DNA from 2 places in the Oceanobacillus iheyensis HTE831 genome. Region 2 is predicted to be linked to the other one. Evidence: riboswitches for the same ligand, from Rfam matches in the RefSeq annotation. Region 2 holds a riboswitch; the other holds the start of a gene.
What was found. A riboswitch is a leader RNA that binds a small molecule or an ion and turns the genes downstream of it on or off. The one in region 2 is predicted to bind S-adenosylmethionine.

Region 1: another riboswitch for S-adenosylmethionine. It lies ahead of OB_RS10805 (methionine ABC transporter ATP-binding protein); the one in region 2 lies ahead of OB_RS03765 (homocysteine S-methyltransferase family protein).

What each region holds. Positions count from the first base shown of each region.
Region 1 is NC_004193.1:2,128,830-2,136,973, forward strand. Features, by position in the region: gene OB_RS10780 (alpha/beta hydrolase family protein) at 1-679, opposite strand, end outside; gene OB_RS10785 (glycosyltransferase family 4 protein) at 933-1,928, shown strand; gene OB_RS10790 (hypothetical protein) at 1,928-2,773, shown strand; gene OB_RS10795 (MetQ/NlpA family ABC transporter substrate-binding protein) at 2,859-3,683, opposite strand; gene OB_RS10800 (methionine ABC transporter permease) at 3,704-4,369, opposite strand; gene OB_RS10805 (methionine ABC transporter ATP-binding protein) at 4,356-5,372, opposite strand; SAM riboswitch class I at 5,435-5,537, opposite strand; gene OB_RS10810 (polysaccharide deacetylase family protein) at 5,695-6,402, opposite strand; gene OB_RS10815 (methyl-accepting chemotaxis protein) at 6,643-8,144, opposite strand, start outside.
Region 2 is NC_004193.1:723,213-731,356, forward strand. Features, by position in the region: gene OB_RS03745 (ABC transporter substrate-binding protein) at 1-453, shown strand, start outside; gene OB_RS03750 (acyl-CoA dehydrogenase family protein) at 565-1,719, shown strand; gene OB_RS03755 (thiolase family protein) at 1,739-2,923, shown strand; gene OB_RS03760 (DUF1801 domain-containing protein) at 2,925-3,353, opposite strand; SAM riboswitch class I at 3,814-3,919, shown strand; gene OB_RS03765 (homocysteine S-methyltransferase family protein) at 3,995-5,044, shown strand; gene OB_RS03770 (hypothetical protein) at 5,370-5,585, opposite strand; gene OB_RS03775 (YfcC family protein) at 5,740-7,149, opposite strand; gene OB_RS03780 (spore germination protein) at 7,451-8,144, shown strand, end outside.

The DNA of each region.
Region 1 (8,144 bases), 1.4 Mb from region 2:
TGATCCTTTCATCGAGTATGGACGTAAATGCTGCAACTAAGCCTCCACCTGAAAAACCGAAACTACCGATTTTTTCCTCATCGACCATATTAAACGATTGAATATAGTCTAATACCCGTTTTATCTCCTGGACCCTTAAACCTGCTAATGTCTTCCCCATTAACAATAGTTGACTCCCAATTTCAAAGCATGAATTTTCAAGTGGTTGCTCTGCATTCATATCTTCATCCAGTCTGCGGTCGCCAAATCCAATAATCCCTGGTACCACAACAATTACTCCTTTGTTTACTAACCTAGCAGCAAACTTATTATGGATTCCTGTAAATTTACATTGTTCGCCATTAATGTTTAATCCAATCGCTTCTTTCATCCCATAGCCGTGTCCATGAAGCGCCAAAACAGTTGGTAGCTTTCGTTTCTTCTTTTTGTTGGGAATAAGTATATAAAGTGGGATTCGCAGCGGCTGGATAGAAGTAATTTCCATACAGATTAATTTATAATTTTCTAATTTTCTTCTTTCCAGTACCTTAGGGTTAAAGTGAACACTGTTATTTTGAAATTCTCCTAAAGCATGGCTGACACAATCTTTCATCCCTTTACCATGTGTTTTATCATGTTTGTCTAAGGAATGGATGGTATTAATGTATTGTTGATTTAAGAACATGCTAATATTATTCAATCGATTTCCCTCCAATGCTTCAGATATTTATAATCTTATATTTTATAATAGAGTAATATTTCAGATAAATATAGATTGACTTCCATGTTTTAACATCAAAAATAAGTAAAATGATTTCCATACCTGCTATTTCTATTTAGTAAAAAAAGATTAAATCGACTAGTTATTGTATTTTACGCACTTCTCCTAACACTTCCAAATTTCTATTTCATACTATATAGAAGATGTTATTTCAATACTGGAGGAAATCAGAATGGTAAATAAACCAATAAATGACAGCACAATTAAGGGAAAACATATCCTAATCTATGATCGACTATGGTGGATTCAAGGACAAAGAGCGTTACTTTTACAAAAATATCACCCAAATTTAGAAATAATGTCCTATCATGATTTTTTAGACTTGGTAAAGCAAAAAGGAGTAAAGATGGTTAACAAAGAATATGAAGTAATATCAACCTTAGGTTTATGGACAGCCGAACGCCTTATTCAACATAATGTTCATGTATATTCTTCTGTTGCTGGCTCATATAGTTACCTCGCTACAAATCAAGATGATTTTCGTGAATGGGCAGAACAAATCAAACCGAATAATCGCTATATCAAACAAGTAATTAAAAAAATTGATAGGATCGGTGCCGTAAATAAAAAACTAGCTAATACTATTAAAAAATACTGTCCAGATAAACATGTAGATTATGTAAAGGCTTTTGTTGAAACTGATAAATTTAAACCATTGCCTTTACCCCAAAAAGATACATCTGTTTTTACCATAGGTTGGGTAGGTAATTCCGATAAACGCTCCAAAAATTACCATACGGTATATAAGGCTATTAAAAATCATTACAAAAACGACTCTACGATTGTATTTAAAGAAGCAACAAAAGAAAGCAGAATTGATAGAACAGATATGCCAGAATTTTATAACTCTATTGATTTACTACTGGTTACTGGGGCGAATGAAGGTCTTCCAAATCCTGCTATGGAGGCTTATGCATGTGGAGTACCTGTATTAGGCACAAATATAGGTATTATTAAAGACTGGGCATCACCAAATGCAAAATCATTCATTCTCAACTCCGATGATCCTAGAAAGTTTATATATAAGATTAATCAATTAAAATCTAATCCAAAGCTTCATCAAACACTAAAAAAAGAAATCCGAAAAAATATAGAGAATAACTGGACTATTAAACAAAATATTGATGGTTGGTTATATACATTATTCAATATAGGTGGTGAACGTTAATGAAAAAAATATGTGTCGCCGTTTATGTGTTTGGTAGTTATACTCGCTATGCACCTTATTATATTTATAGCATTTTAAAAAGTTATCCTGATTACTATGTGAAAGTATTTTCTAAAGATCCGCTTACAGCAAACGAAAATAAAGCCTTAGAACTCATTCGAAATGAAGTTTCACCTAACTTCGAAGTTGTGGAAGGGTATTTAGACGACTATATTAACTTAGATGATCCATCTAAAATGGTTGGTAGTATTGGAACGATTTTGCGTTTCCTAATTCCATATGAAGAATTCAAAGACTTTGAATATGTTTATATAGGAGATATCGACTTTTTAATAATTCGTGAAAAGCCCACCTTAGTAGATGTCCATAAAAAACATTCTAAAAAAATCGGAGTACCTTATAGTAATGCTATTCGCCCCGATTCAAAACGTTTAACAGGATTACATTTTTTCAAGGTAAAAGATTATTACAAAAAAATGAATCCGATTATTGAATATTATTTAGAAAATCCTAGCATATTGTACGATGAAGTAAGAGCATTACGTTATGATGAAGAATTTCTATATAAAATTATCGAAAAAGGTATAGGTTTCGGAAAGATAGAAGAACATTTTTTTCGGCCGCCGCACGGTTTTCATATTGGAGTCGGTAGACAAGGAGATAACAACGAAAGATTAAGAAAAATGGATCGATATCTAAATCAGAAAAAGCTTATTAGACAAGGGGTTATTGATCAACTAGATGCTTTTTATAACGATCCAGTATTTAAAAAAATAATGTTATTAAGTCCGGATAAAGACATTAAGTTTCTTGGAGAACGAATAAAGCACTTTAAATCTTTATAATAATTCATTCTAAATAAAGTCATAAAAGTGATGTAGAGAAAAGAGAGCAGTCGAATAGAAAACCGACTGCTCTCTTTTCATCTGACTATTTATCCAGCATCCACTGAGGTTTACCAAACCCCTGAAATTCATCATCTATTATTTGTTCAAATTCATCGGATTCCACAATTTCTTTAATATCTTTTACCCACTGCTCCTCCATATCTGCTGTATTAACTACAACTCGATTTCGATAATCATCTGGCATATCTTCTAATACTAATGCATCTAATAGATCCATATCTGCTGAAAGTGCAAAATTTCCCGGTACCGCTGAAGCATCCTCAGAATCTACTAATCGTGGCAATTGAGCGGCTTCTACTTCTTGAAACTCAATATTTTTTGGGTTTTTCACAATATCTTTAACAGATGCTTTTAATGGATCGACTTCGTTACTAATTTCTATAAGACCCGCATCTTCTAACATGATTAATGTCCTTGCTAAGTTCGTAGGGTCATTCGCTATAGTAATCTTACTTCCTTCTTCAATAGCCTCGACACTATCATAGGAGTTGGAATATAGTCCCATAGGAGCTGTAGGTACAATAATTACTTCAGATAAATCCATACCATTTTCCTCTGCGAATGCTTCATAATAAATCTTATGCTGAAAAAGATTGGCATCAATATCTCCATTATGTAATGCATTATTCGGTTGTATATAATCCGTGAATTCTGTATTATTCACTTCATACCCTTTTTCCTCTAATAATGGTGTAATAGCATTTGTCACCATATCACTATAGGGTCCTACAGTAGCTCCAAATTCAATCGTATTCTTTTCTTCATTTCCACCATTTGCTTCTTCACTCCCACATGCTGTCAATAATGTAACACTTAATAGAGTTGCTAAAAATAATTTCCACTTCATATGAACCACTCCTTTATTCTTTAACGTTTATTTACACTCTTTGCAATAAAATCACCAAAATATTGAATAAATTGTACTAGTACAATAAGAACGATTACTGTAGTGAACATTACCATATCATCATAACGATAATAACCGTAGCGAATGGCTAAATCACCGATACCTCCTCCCCCAACAGTACCAGCCATAGCAGAGTAGCCTACTAAACTAATTGCCGTAATAGTGAGTCCACTAATAAAACCAGGTTTTGCTTCTGGATAAACAATATCCTTAATAATTAACCATGGTGATGCTCCAGTTGCAATAGCAGCTTCAATCACACCTCGGTCTATTTCCCTCGCTGCGGATTCTACAATTCTTGCATAGAATGGAATCGCTGCAACAGACAATGATACGGATGCTGCTAATGGTCCTGTTGTTGTATCGACTAGCCACTTTGTAAATGGAAGTAAAAATACTAATAAAATGATGAATGGAATCGAACGAATTAAATTAACAACCACACCTAATGTCGATTTAACAAATCTATTTTCTAAAAATAACCCTTGTTCTGTAACATATAGAAGAATACCAATAGGTAGGCCGATAATTAATGCAACAATTAAACCCAGACCTACCATGAGCATGGTTTCTAAGAAAGCTTGATTCAACTCAGGAAGTAAATTTAAAATACTAGTAAGATACATGTTGAATCACCTCCACTTGCTTTATGCGCTCTTCTAAGTAGCTAATAGCACTACTTATTTCCGAGGGATCTCCGCTTACTTCCATAATGAAAACACCTAATGGTTTGTCTTTTATGTATTCTACTTTTCCATGAAGAATATTTCCTTTCACCTTATGTTGTTGTAACATATCAGATACGACTGATTCAGCAGCAATATCTCCACGAAACTGCAGTTTAAGTAGTGTACCATTACATTGTTTTAGCAACGCTTCAGGTAATTGAAAGTCTAAAACTGTGTGGATAAAGTCTTTCGTTAATTTCTCGTTTGGATCTGAAAAGATATCATATGTCTTCCCATTTTCAATGACTTTACCGTTTTGCATCACAGCGCAACGATCACATATTTCTTTTACTACTTCCATCTCATGAGTAATGATTACAATCGTTATCCCAATTTGTTCATTTATTTTTTTAAGTAGTTTTAAAATTGATTTTGTTGTACTTGGGTCTAATGCAGATGTTGCTTCATCACAAAGTAATACCTTTGGGTTATTCGCAAGTGCTCTTGCTATACTAACCCTTTGTTTTTGTCCTCCACTTAATTGAGAGGGATATTGGTTTGCTTTATCCTCAATTCCAACTAGATTCAATAGTTCTAGAGCTCTTTTATTCCGCTCCAACTTACCAACACCAGCTGCTTTGAGTGCAAATGAGACATTTTCCACTACTGTTTTGGAAGAAACTAAATAGAATCCTTGAAAAATCATCCCTATAGATTGTCTTGCCTTACGTAATTGTTTATTGTTTAGCTCTAATAAGTCAATTCCATCAACAAATACCCTACCCTTTGTCGGCCTTTCCAGTACATTCATACAACGTAAAAGCGTACTTTTACCTGCACCGCTATATCCAACGATGCCATATATTTCTCCCTTTTTGATATCAAGGGAAACTTGATCTACCCCTATCACTCTTCTCTTTTTAGATTCATAGTGTTTCTCGATATTTTCCAACTGAATCATACATAACACATCCCATCAAAAAAACCTTCTTTCATTCAGAAAGAAGGTTTTTACATATCATTACCTTATCTTTCAGAAAAAATTCTGCAGGAAGAAGCACCACTCCGTAAAGGTAGGTTGCTGTGACATCGTAGGTCCTGTTCCCTCCGTCACTCTGGATAAGTTATTCAATTTTATTTTAGAAATAATAAGAATAATCATAATCTGATAATCCAAATTTGTCAATACATTAACGAAAATAAGCTGATAACAAAGTACATGTTATCATAAGTTATTTTTATCAACTAAACCTATTATTTTAGCTAAAAAACTGTAGATTTAACTATCTTTCACTTGTACGTTCAATCATATCTGTTACTGTAATTCCTTCGTACCCCTCTTCTTTAAAGAAACGAAGTATAATTGGAAGTGCTTCTATAGTTGGCGTACGATCTCCACCCGCATCATGAAAAAGAATAATATCTCCTGGTGAAAGATTACCAATCACTTGATTAGCAATGGTTTTACTATCCACATCATCCCAATCTCTTGTATCCTGATCCCAAGCCCACATCGCTACTTTTTGACCTTTTTTCTTTGCAATACTAATAACTGTTTCATTATAGTTTCCTCCAACCGGACGAAAAGTAGCAGGATATTTCCCAGTGATCTTTTCAATAATTTCATTTGTTTTTGTTAATTCATCATTTAAATAGGTAATGCTCCCGTTATGAGTAAACGTGTGATTTCCAATTTCATGGCCTTCTAGAAATGCTCTAAATACAAGTCCTGGATATTTACGTGCATGAGCACCCATCACATAAAATGTACCTTTCATATTATACTGTTCTAATATGTCTAAAATCTCCGGTGTATAATCAGGATGTGGTCCATCATCAAACGTTAAAGCAACAATTTTCTCATCGGTTTCCCCTTCCCAAATAGCATCTCCTGCTTTTTCGAAGTCAAACCGATCTTTTGATAAAACGTTACTTGGTTGCTGTATTAATAAAATAACGATACCTAGAATAACGAGTATAAACTTCCTCATTCCACATTCACCTCAACTCATATTGTTTGATTGTAAGTAAAATCTATACATACAAGCGGTTCTTTCCCCAATACTGATCAATGCTTTGCAAGATATGATTTCGGTATCTTTCCTCGACTTATAACTTTCCTCATGTTGATTGAAACCCGTAGAGAAATATCTAATAAACAGCCCTAAAGAAACGAGGATGCGGTCCATATATGAACCGCATCCTCGTACTTTAGTGTAATGACGTGTTATTTAATTTCTAGATAGCTTAAAATTCTCTACTAATTGTTGTAAGTCTTCTGCTACAGTAGTTAAATCTGCCGCTGAATTTGCAATTTCTTCCATTGAAGCAAGCTGTTCTTGTGTAGATGCTGAAACATTTTCGGCTTCATGTGATACTGTATCACCAATGGAGGCCACACCTTCAAAAAGAGAAGTAAATTGTTTCGTTGCCGTTGATATTCCTTCAATTTCAGTTGTTACATTCATGATTTGATTCGTTATAGAATCTACATATCCAGTAATATTTGAGAAAGATTGATCTGCATTATTAGCAATATTAATCCCTTTTTCAACCTCTGTTGTTGCAGCTTTCATCGAACTCACCGTATTCGCAGTTTCCGATTGAATAGCGCTAATCATTGTCTTAATTTGCTCTGCTGATTGGGAAGATTTTTCAGCAAGTTTTCTTACCTCATCAGCTACCACAGCAAATCCTTTCCCATGCTCTCCGGCTCTTGCTGCTTCGATTGTAGCATTAAGAGCTAATAAGTTTGTTTGCTCAGAAATATCCGTAATAACATCAATAATTTTGCTGATTTCTTCTGATTGATTGCCTAAACCTTCAATATTATTGGATAGCTGATGTGTATTCTCTTTGATAAATTCCATTTGACTAATTGTAGTATTCAATGCTTTGTTACCTTCATTAACAGCTGAAATGGTATTGGTAACAGTATTTGAAACTTCATTCGAACTTGCTTCTATCGTATAAATAGAATCTGTCATTTCCTTCGCTAATTTGGAGCTCTTTGTTATATTGTTATTTAAACTACTCATACCCTCAGCTACTTCTTGTACAGAAGAAGAAATTTGCTCTGTTGCTGATGTATTTTGTTCGGTACTGGCATTTAATTGTTCAGCTGAGGATGCTAAATGATTTGATTTATCTCTAACTTGAAGGATAATTCCATTCAAATTTTCTCGCATTTTATTAAATGATTGAGCTAGTGTACCTAATTCATCATCTCGATGGAGGTGTACCTCATCGCTTAAATCTCCATGACTTATCGTATCACTTGCACTTACAAGATGATATATCGGTTTCGAAATAGAACGAATAATAATGACAATTACTACCCCTCCAAGAATTAATGCAACCGTTATAACAAAGATTGTCGTATTTAAAATTGGGCTCACATTATAGGCTATTTCACTATTAAACATGGTTCCAGCTATTTTCCAACCTGTAATTTCACTTGTAGCAAATGCCAATTGTTTGTCATCACCTTCAAATTGATAGCTGAATTTTCCATTTTCCGAGTCGTATAGCTTGGAGAAAAAATCTTCTACCGCTTCAGAACCAGCCTCATAATCGGGGTGACTAATATAGCTTTGTCCTTCATCTAATAGAAACATATACCCTTCTTCCCCGATAGCGACTGAATTAACTATATTTGTTAAACTAGCTAACTCTAAGTTTACTGCTACAACACCATCATTATTTGCAGTAGCTTTCGCAAGTGTTACAACCA
Region 2 (8,144 bases):
CCAACAGCGAATGTGGTTAATCAGGCGAGACAGCTTGGATTTGAAGGTGGATTTATTATTATGGACCAAGCCAAATTAGATGAGATGAAACGAATTACAGAGACGTATGACGTCTTGGAAGGTGCGATTGGAACGATGCCATTAGTCGAAGCGGATTATCCTGGCGTACCAGCATTTGTAGAGAAATATACAGAAGAACATGGAATTGAACCGGGATCAGAAGCTGGTTTTCATTATGTGAGTTTGTATATTTTTGTTGAAGCAATGAAAGCAGCAGGAAATGTAGAGGATGCTACCGTAATCCGAGAGCATATACAGGATGGTTTAGATGCTTTGCCAGAAGATAAACAAGTATATGTCATCCCAAGTATAGACGAGAATGGTGCATTCGAAATTGTTACGAGAGTCAGTGCAGTAGAAGATGGAGAAATAATAGGTATCCCAATCGATTAACCTTTTCTAATCATTTTTAAAACAATAAAACTTGGCATTTTTCACTGCCAAGTTTTACTTCTTTTTTCCATAAGAAGCAATGATTATGTACGGAACAGGAGGTAATCCGATATGAATTTTGAATTAGATGAAGATATTCAAATTATCAAGGATAACGTACGGAATTTTATTCAAACAGAGGTAGAGCAGGTTGCTGATAATATTGAACGAAATAATAAAATACCTGATCGAATAATCGAATTATCAAAACAAATGGGATTATTTGGTTTAAGTATACCCGAACAATATGGGGGATTAGGTATTGGAATGGTAGGAAAATGTGCATTATATGAAGAAATTGGAGTCACCCATAATGGGTATACAACACTCATTGGTGCTCATACTGGAATTGGTACTGTTGGAATAGTAGAGATGGGAAACGAACAACAAAAACAGAAATACTTACCTCTTATGGCAAGCGGAGAAAAAATTGGTGCATTTGCCCTTACAGAACCGGAAGCTGGATCAAATGCAAGTGCTTTGAAAACATCGGCTATTAAAAAGAAAGATAAATATATATTAAATGGAACAAAACACTATATTACCAATGCCACTGAGGCAGAAGTGTTTACTGTGATGGCAGTTACCGATCCTGCCAAAGGTGCTAAAGGCATTTCTTCTTTTATTGTTGAGAAAAGTAATTTGGGATTTCATGTAGGCGCAGTTGAAGAGAAGATGGGGCTAAAAGGTTCTCACTCTGCAGAAATAATTTTAGATGATTGTGAAGTTTCAGTAGAGAATTTACTTGGTGAAGAAGGGCAAGGGTATGTGAATGCATTAAAAATTTTAACGAATGGTCGAGCTGGTTTGGCGGCTCGAAATTTAGGGTCATGCCAGAAACTCTTAGATATGTCGACTACCTATGCAATTGAAAGACAACAATTCGGGACATCGATTATTGACCATCAAGCAGTAGCACATATGTTAGCAGAAATGGCTGTGGAGATAGAGGCATTGCGGGCCTTAACATATAAAGTGGCGTGGATGGTAGATAATGGAGAAAATGTCATTAAAGAAGCAGCGATGTTAAAACTATATGGTTCCGAAGTATACAACCGAGTGGCAGATAAAGCAGTTCAAGTGCATGGGGGAATTGGTTATATATCTGATTTTCCAGTGGAACGATATTATAGAGATGCGCGTATTACTCGGATTTATGAAGGAACATCGGAAATTCAGAAGAATATTATTGCAGGACAATTGAAAAAACACTATAGCAACAGATAAGAAGCAGGGAGGTATAAAGGTGGAGGATCCGATCGTTATTGTTAGTGCAATTAGAACGCCAATTGGAGCATATGGCCAATCATTGAAAAACATATCATCTGGTTTCCTAGCAAGCCATGTAGTGAAAGAATCATTGAGAAGAGTCAATCTTCCTGCTGATCATATAGATGAGGTTATTTTAGGAGAAGTAAGACAATCAACAGAATCATCGAATATTGCTAGAGTCGCAGCACTAAGAGCTGGTATTCCTGAACAAGTTACTGCTTTCACGGTAAATAGATTATGTGCTTCTGGAATTCAAGCAGTGACATCCGGAGTGCAACAAATTCTAAGCAATCAAGCTGATATTGTAGTAGCGGGGGGAGCAGAGAGTATGAGCCGATCTCCAATATATTTACGAAATACTAGATTTGGAGGGGATCGAACAACTATCGTAGATTCTAATTTAGAAGCAGGACAACAACCTCCAGAAATCTATGGTAAGAGCCTATCAATGGGAATTACCGCTGAGAATGTTGCTAGGAAATATAAAATATCAAGAGAAGATCAAGATGCATTTGCATTAGAAAGCCAGCACAGAGCAAAAAAAGCCATCGAAACAGGACGATTTAAAAAAGAGATAGCCCCTATCGAAGTTAAGGAAAAGAAACAAACATCTGTATTTGCAGTAGATGAATATCCTCGACTTGATACATCTTTAGAGAAACTAGCAAGTCTAAAACCGGTATTTGAAGCAGACGGTACGGTGACGGCAGGTAATGCTTGTGGCAGAAATGATGGGGCGTCAGCTCTGGTAATCATGAAAGAGTCACGGGCCAAACATCTTGGGTTGAAACCACTCGCAAGAATTATAGACTGGAGTACAGCAGGTGTGTCTCCTGAAATGATGGGGATTGGACCAGTACCCGCAGTCAATCAATTACTTAAACGAACGAATAAAACATTGCAAGACATAGATTTAATAGAATTAAATGAAGCATTTGCCTCTCAAAGTATCGCTGTCATCCGCCAACTAGGTTTGGATTATGAAAAAGTAAATGTTAATGGTGGTGCAATTGCATTAGGTCATCCGGTCGGTGCTACAGGAACACGGATAATTACGACATTAATCTATGAGTTAATTCGAAGAAAACAACAATATGGCATAGCTACCTTGTGCGCTGGTGGCGGTCAAGGAATGGCAATATTAATTGAACAATGCTAAGCTATTTTGCATTATCAGGATATGTTGATTGTATATGATTGAGAGATTTCTTAATTAAATGACGTAAAGTATCCAGATTAATATCACTGAGTTTATTAATGTAGACGCATGATTTTCCTGTAGTGTACTTCCCTAAATCTGTCAATAATTCATTATCTTGAGAAACTTCTGTTGAGAGATAGAGACTGATTTTTGATTTTCTAGGAGAATATCCTACCATTAAAGATTCACCCGAGTGGCCAGAAGCGTATTTATATTTGTATTTTCCAAAACCAATAATACTTGTTCCCCACATCTTTGCTGGATACTCAGTAGATTCGGTAAATATATCTAATAATTGATAAGCATCTTCTTTCTTTTGAACATGATCGATACTTTCGATGAATTGAATAACACTGTTTTCTGTTTCTTTTGTTTTTAGTTCATACATTTTCATCGCTCCTCCTACTATGATTGATAATAGTATAACAAACGAATCGTATAATTAATAAACTATCTTTATAAAAATGTTGCGCTGCTTGATTTTTTCGTTCAGTCGAATCGCTTTTTTGCTGCCATTCACCGATCCAACTAACTAGTAAAAGAAAAGTCCTTTTCTAGAAGCGCTCTAATGCCCAAAAATCTAGAAAAATACTAGGGAATTGGTGAATAGAAGCGCTCTAATAACCAAGTATCTTATAAAAAGTGTGTGCTGGTTCTTTGCAATAATAGCTCTTGGTTTTCTTTCAATTTGCTATATTTTACGATTGGTTATGTTGAGCTTGATTTACAACCTTTCACTACGAACAAAAATCAGCTTTTCTAAATTATAATAAATTTCACTATTGATTATTTTAATGTTATCAGTTAGAATATTATAAAGTTAATTTTTTAAAAATTTAATATAGTTAGACTTATCAAGAGAGATGGAGGGATTGGCCCGATGAAGTCTCAGCAACCAGCCTAGATAAGGTATGGTGCTAATTCCAATAGGCTTACAAGCCTTAAAGATAAGAAGAGCTATGTATTTTAACCCTTCTTCTTACTTTTAGAAGAGGGGTTTTTTGATTTTTAGAATAGGAGGAGATTATTATGAAGCGGAGTTTACAAAGACGTTTGCAAGAAGGCACGGTAATAGCAGGAGAAGGGTATTTATTTGAATTAGAGAGGAGGGGGTACTTACAGGCAGGTTCGTTTGTACCAGAAGTAGCCCTTGAAAATCCGGATGCGTTAAAACAGACGTATCGTGATTTTATGAACGCTGGTTCGGATGTTGTATTAGCATTTACATATAATGCACATCGAGAGAAAATGCGTATTATTGGTAAGGAACAATTACTAGAACCGTTGAACAGAAGTGCTATTCGTTTAGCGAAAGAAGTAGCCAAAGAACATCCACAGGAAGAAGCATTAGTTGCAGGAAATATTTCTAATACAAATATCTTTGACCCTAATGATGAATCAAGCAAACATAAAGTGAGAGAGATGTTTGCCGAAATGGCACAGTGGAGTAAAGAAGAAGACGTTGATTTTATAAATGGGGAAACGTTCTATTATCATGAAGAGGCAGAGATTGCTTTGGAAGAAATATTGAAAAAAGACTTGCCAGCTGTCATCACACTAGGATTAATGGGAGAGAACATCTTAAGAGATTGCTATACAGTAGAAGAATCGTGTAAGATATTATCGGAAAAAGGAGCCCTTGTTGTTGGCATGAATTGTTTCCGAGGTCCAGATACAATGCAGCCTTATATCGCAAAAATTAGACAGCATGTAGACGGTTATGTAGGTGCATTACCTATTCCATATCGTACATCAAATGAGCATCCGACTTTTTTCAATTTACCTGATGGTGGGTGTAGCTGTCATCTCCCTACTGAGACCACTTTTCCAACTGCATTAGATCCACTGTACCATAACCGTTATGAACTGGCAGCATGGGCTAAAGAAGCAAAAGAAATCGGTGTTAATTATATCGGATTATGCTGTGGGGCTTCTCCAGCTATGCTAAGAGCTGTTGCAGAGTCTGTTGGGAAAGAGACCGTTAATTCTCCTTATTCTCCTGACATGGAGAAACATTTCTTGTTTGGTAAGGATAAAAGTTTAAAAGAGCATAACGTAGGTTATCGATTCAAGGCATAATATCGTCATTTCTCTGGAGGATTTATTAGCGTATTGGAAAAATCAAAGAGGTTGATGGGTGTGGCAATTATGAGGGAGACAGATAAATCCTCTAACTTGAACGTGAAAAGAAGAGAAACATAAGAATTTAAGGCGTGTAATCATTATATGATGAACTGGAATAATGGAAAATTCATACGCGATCTTCTACGGGTGGTTGTCAGTCTCCTCATCCCTTTTTCCTCCCGTAGAGTTTTACGTATATCTTCCATTTTCCTTTCATTTTTTTGAAATAAATCTTGCTGCTCCGTATAAAAAGTTAAACCTCACTGTTGTGTCCTAAATCTTAGTGATTTTCTACTTCATATGTTCCTGCCTCTATTTCGGATTGCAATGAATATAGATAATTTTTTAACTCTAAATCCTGGATACTTTCAATATCATTCCATTTAAAATTTAATGGCTCTTCATCGATTAACATGGCAAGCCAGGTATCCCCATTACTTCGGTAAGTAGCAATTAATTTGTACTTTGAAGTGTAGGGAGGAATCTTAAATGACATTACTCATCATTCCTCGCTAATTTAGTTGTTTATATATTCTTATATCGGTATATATTGAAGGATATCAACTAGCTTGAATAAATAATTAGGTAATTACACCTAACTATTTATTCAGGAATGATTATATTTTAATGGGAATGATGTGTTTTACTGTCTACATAGGACCCCATTCAATGAGAACTCCTATTATTAAAGCTATAATTGCAATTACTAGCCATATAAGAAATAGAGGGAATACCCATTTTAGCCATTTTGTATAAGGTACTTTAGCTACAGCAAGACTAGCCATAAGAATTCCTGACGTAGGAAAGATTAAATTAGTGAGTCCATCCCCAAATTGATAAGATTGAACAGCAACTTGTCTAGTTACCCCAATCATGTCAGCTAATGGAGATAGAAGTGGCATTGCTATCATTGCTTGTCCGCTACCTGAATTGACTAAAAAGTTAAGCAATGAATTCGAAATAAACATACCAATAGCAGAAAATACTGGTAATAAATTTTCAAGAGGTACGGATAATGCATATACAATCGTATCAATAACCATTGCTTCTTCTAATACAACAATTACTGATCTCGCTAAACCTACTACTAGTGCTCCATAAACAAGATTTCTAGCTCCATGTAAAAATGTTTCAGCTATAGTATTATAATGCATTCCTGCAATAATCCCAGAACCAAGTGAGATAAATATAAAGAATGCAGACATATGATTTATTGTCCACTCTAGTTGAATCGATCCGTATACGAAAAAGCCTAGACTAAGCGTTACAAAACCTAATAATAACTTATGCCTTGTAGTAAAAGGAGCATTTAAACTGTCCATCTCATCGTCTGCTTCATATGTTCCTATTAAACTCATCTCTTTATTTTGCATGATTTTCTCTGCATACCGCCACGTGTAAGCAATTGTTATTGTTAGCATCAAGATAAATATAATTATTCGAAATAATGCTCCGGAAAATAGCGGTAGCCCCGCAATATCTTGTGCTATACCAACAGTATAAGGATTTAAAAATCCAACACTAAATCCTACGAAATTAGCTCCAAACGTTATAGCGATAGCAACAATTGGATCAAGCTTTAATGCTCTCGCAATAATGACGCCAACCATTACAAAAGCAATTACAGCATTTGCTACTGCACCGACAGCTCCAACGAGTGCAAAGATAGTGGATACAGTTGCAATTAGCCAAAATTCATTTCCACGAGTAAGTCTTACAGCTTGATTAATCACACCCCGTAAGGCTCCAGAACGTTCAATGATTTCAAACATTCCACCAGTAAACAATATTAAGAATATAATGTCTGCAGAAGATACCATACCAGTTTGTATCGCGTTGAAAAAATCTAGAAAACCTAATGAATTTCCATCAGTCGACTGATAAGTTCCAGGAATAACCTTTTCGACACCATCAACACTTTCTCGATCAAAAGTACCTGATGGAATAATAAATGTCGCAATATAAGCTGCTAGCAATACTAAAAACAGGATAACATACGTATCAGGCATCACCCATCTAGAATGTTTTCTTTGTTGTGAAATATCTTTTTTGTCCTCCATATCCTACCTCCTACGTAAATATTTAAAGACTAAAATCAGAAAAATACATAAATATAGTTTTCAATTATATCGTATTGATCACTATTTTCAATAAAAGACAGACAATATAAGTCAAATGACCCAAGTAGGTAGGAGGGTTAGATCCAAAGGTTGATTTTTAACAATAAGTGTTCATCTAATCTATAGGGGGAGAGATAGGATTACTCAAGTAAAATTAGTTAATTCGGTCATCCTGTAGTGAATAATTAACCTGTTCTGTGGAATGGTAAAAGAAAAATACTAGATGTTTGGGGGTATCGCGTTGAAAAGATCTATACTATCTAAGTTAAAAAATCAGCAATTAGATAAAAAACGTGCTACTTCTATACAGCGGCCTGCAAAAACGGAATTATCGATATCAAGTAAGTTAAGTACAAACCTTCAAAATATAAAGCAATCTATCGGTAATCCAGACGATTTAAATTTACGTAATATCAAAGTCGGTAAGATGAATACAAACTGTGGTATTGCCTATATTTCCGGAATAACCGATGAAACACTTATTAATAATAATATTATCCAAAACCTTCAACAAAATTTAAAAGATGTTGAAGTCGATCTAATAGAGAACATTAAGTTAGAGGTAATATCCATAACTTCAATTGAAGAAACGGAGAATATGGATAAGATTATTGATTATATCTTAGATGGACAAACTGTATTTTTTATTGATGGTGAAAAGATGGCTTTAGTCATCGGTTCTTCTGGTGGTAAGGAACGCTCTGTGGAACAGCCTCAATCAGAAACATTAATTCATGGTCCACGAGACGGGTTTATCGAAAATCTAGAGGTGAATTTATCTTTAATTCGAAGAGATTTAAGAGATCCGAAATTGCGTTATAAAAGCTTTGAGATCGGATCGAGATCAAAACAAAAGGTCGTGCTTTGTTATATAGAGGATTTAATTAATCCTGATATTTTAGAGGAAGTAATACGAAGAATTCAATCTATAGATA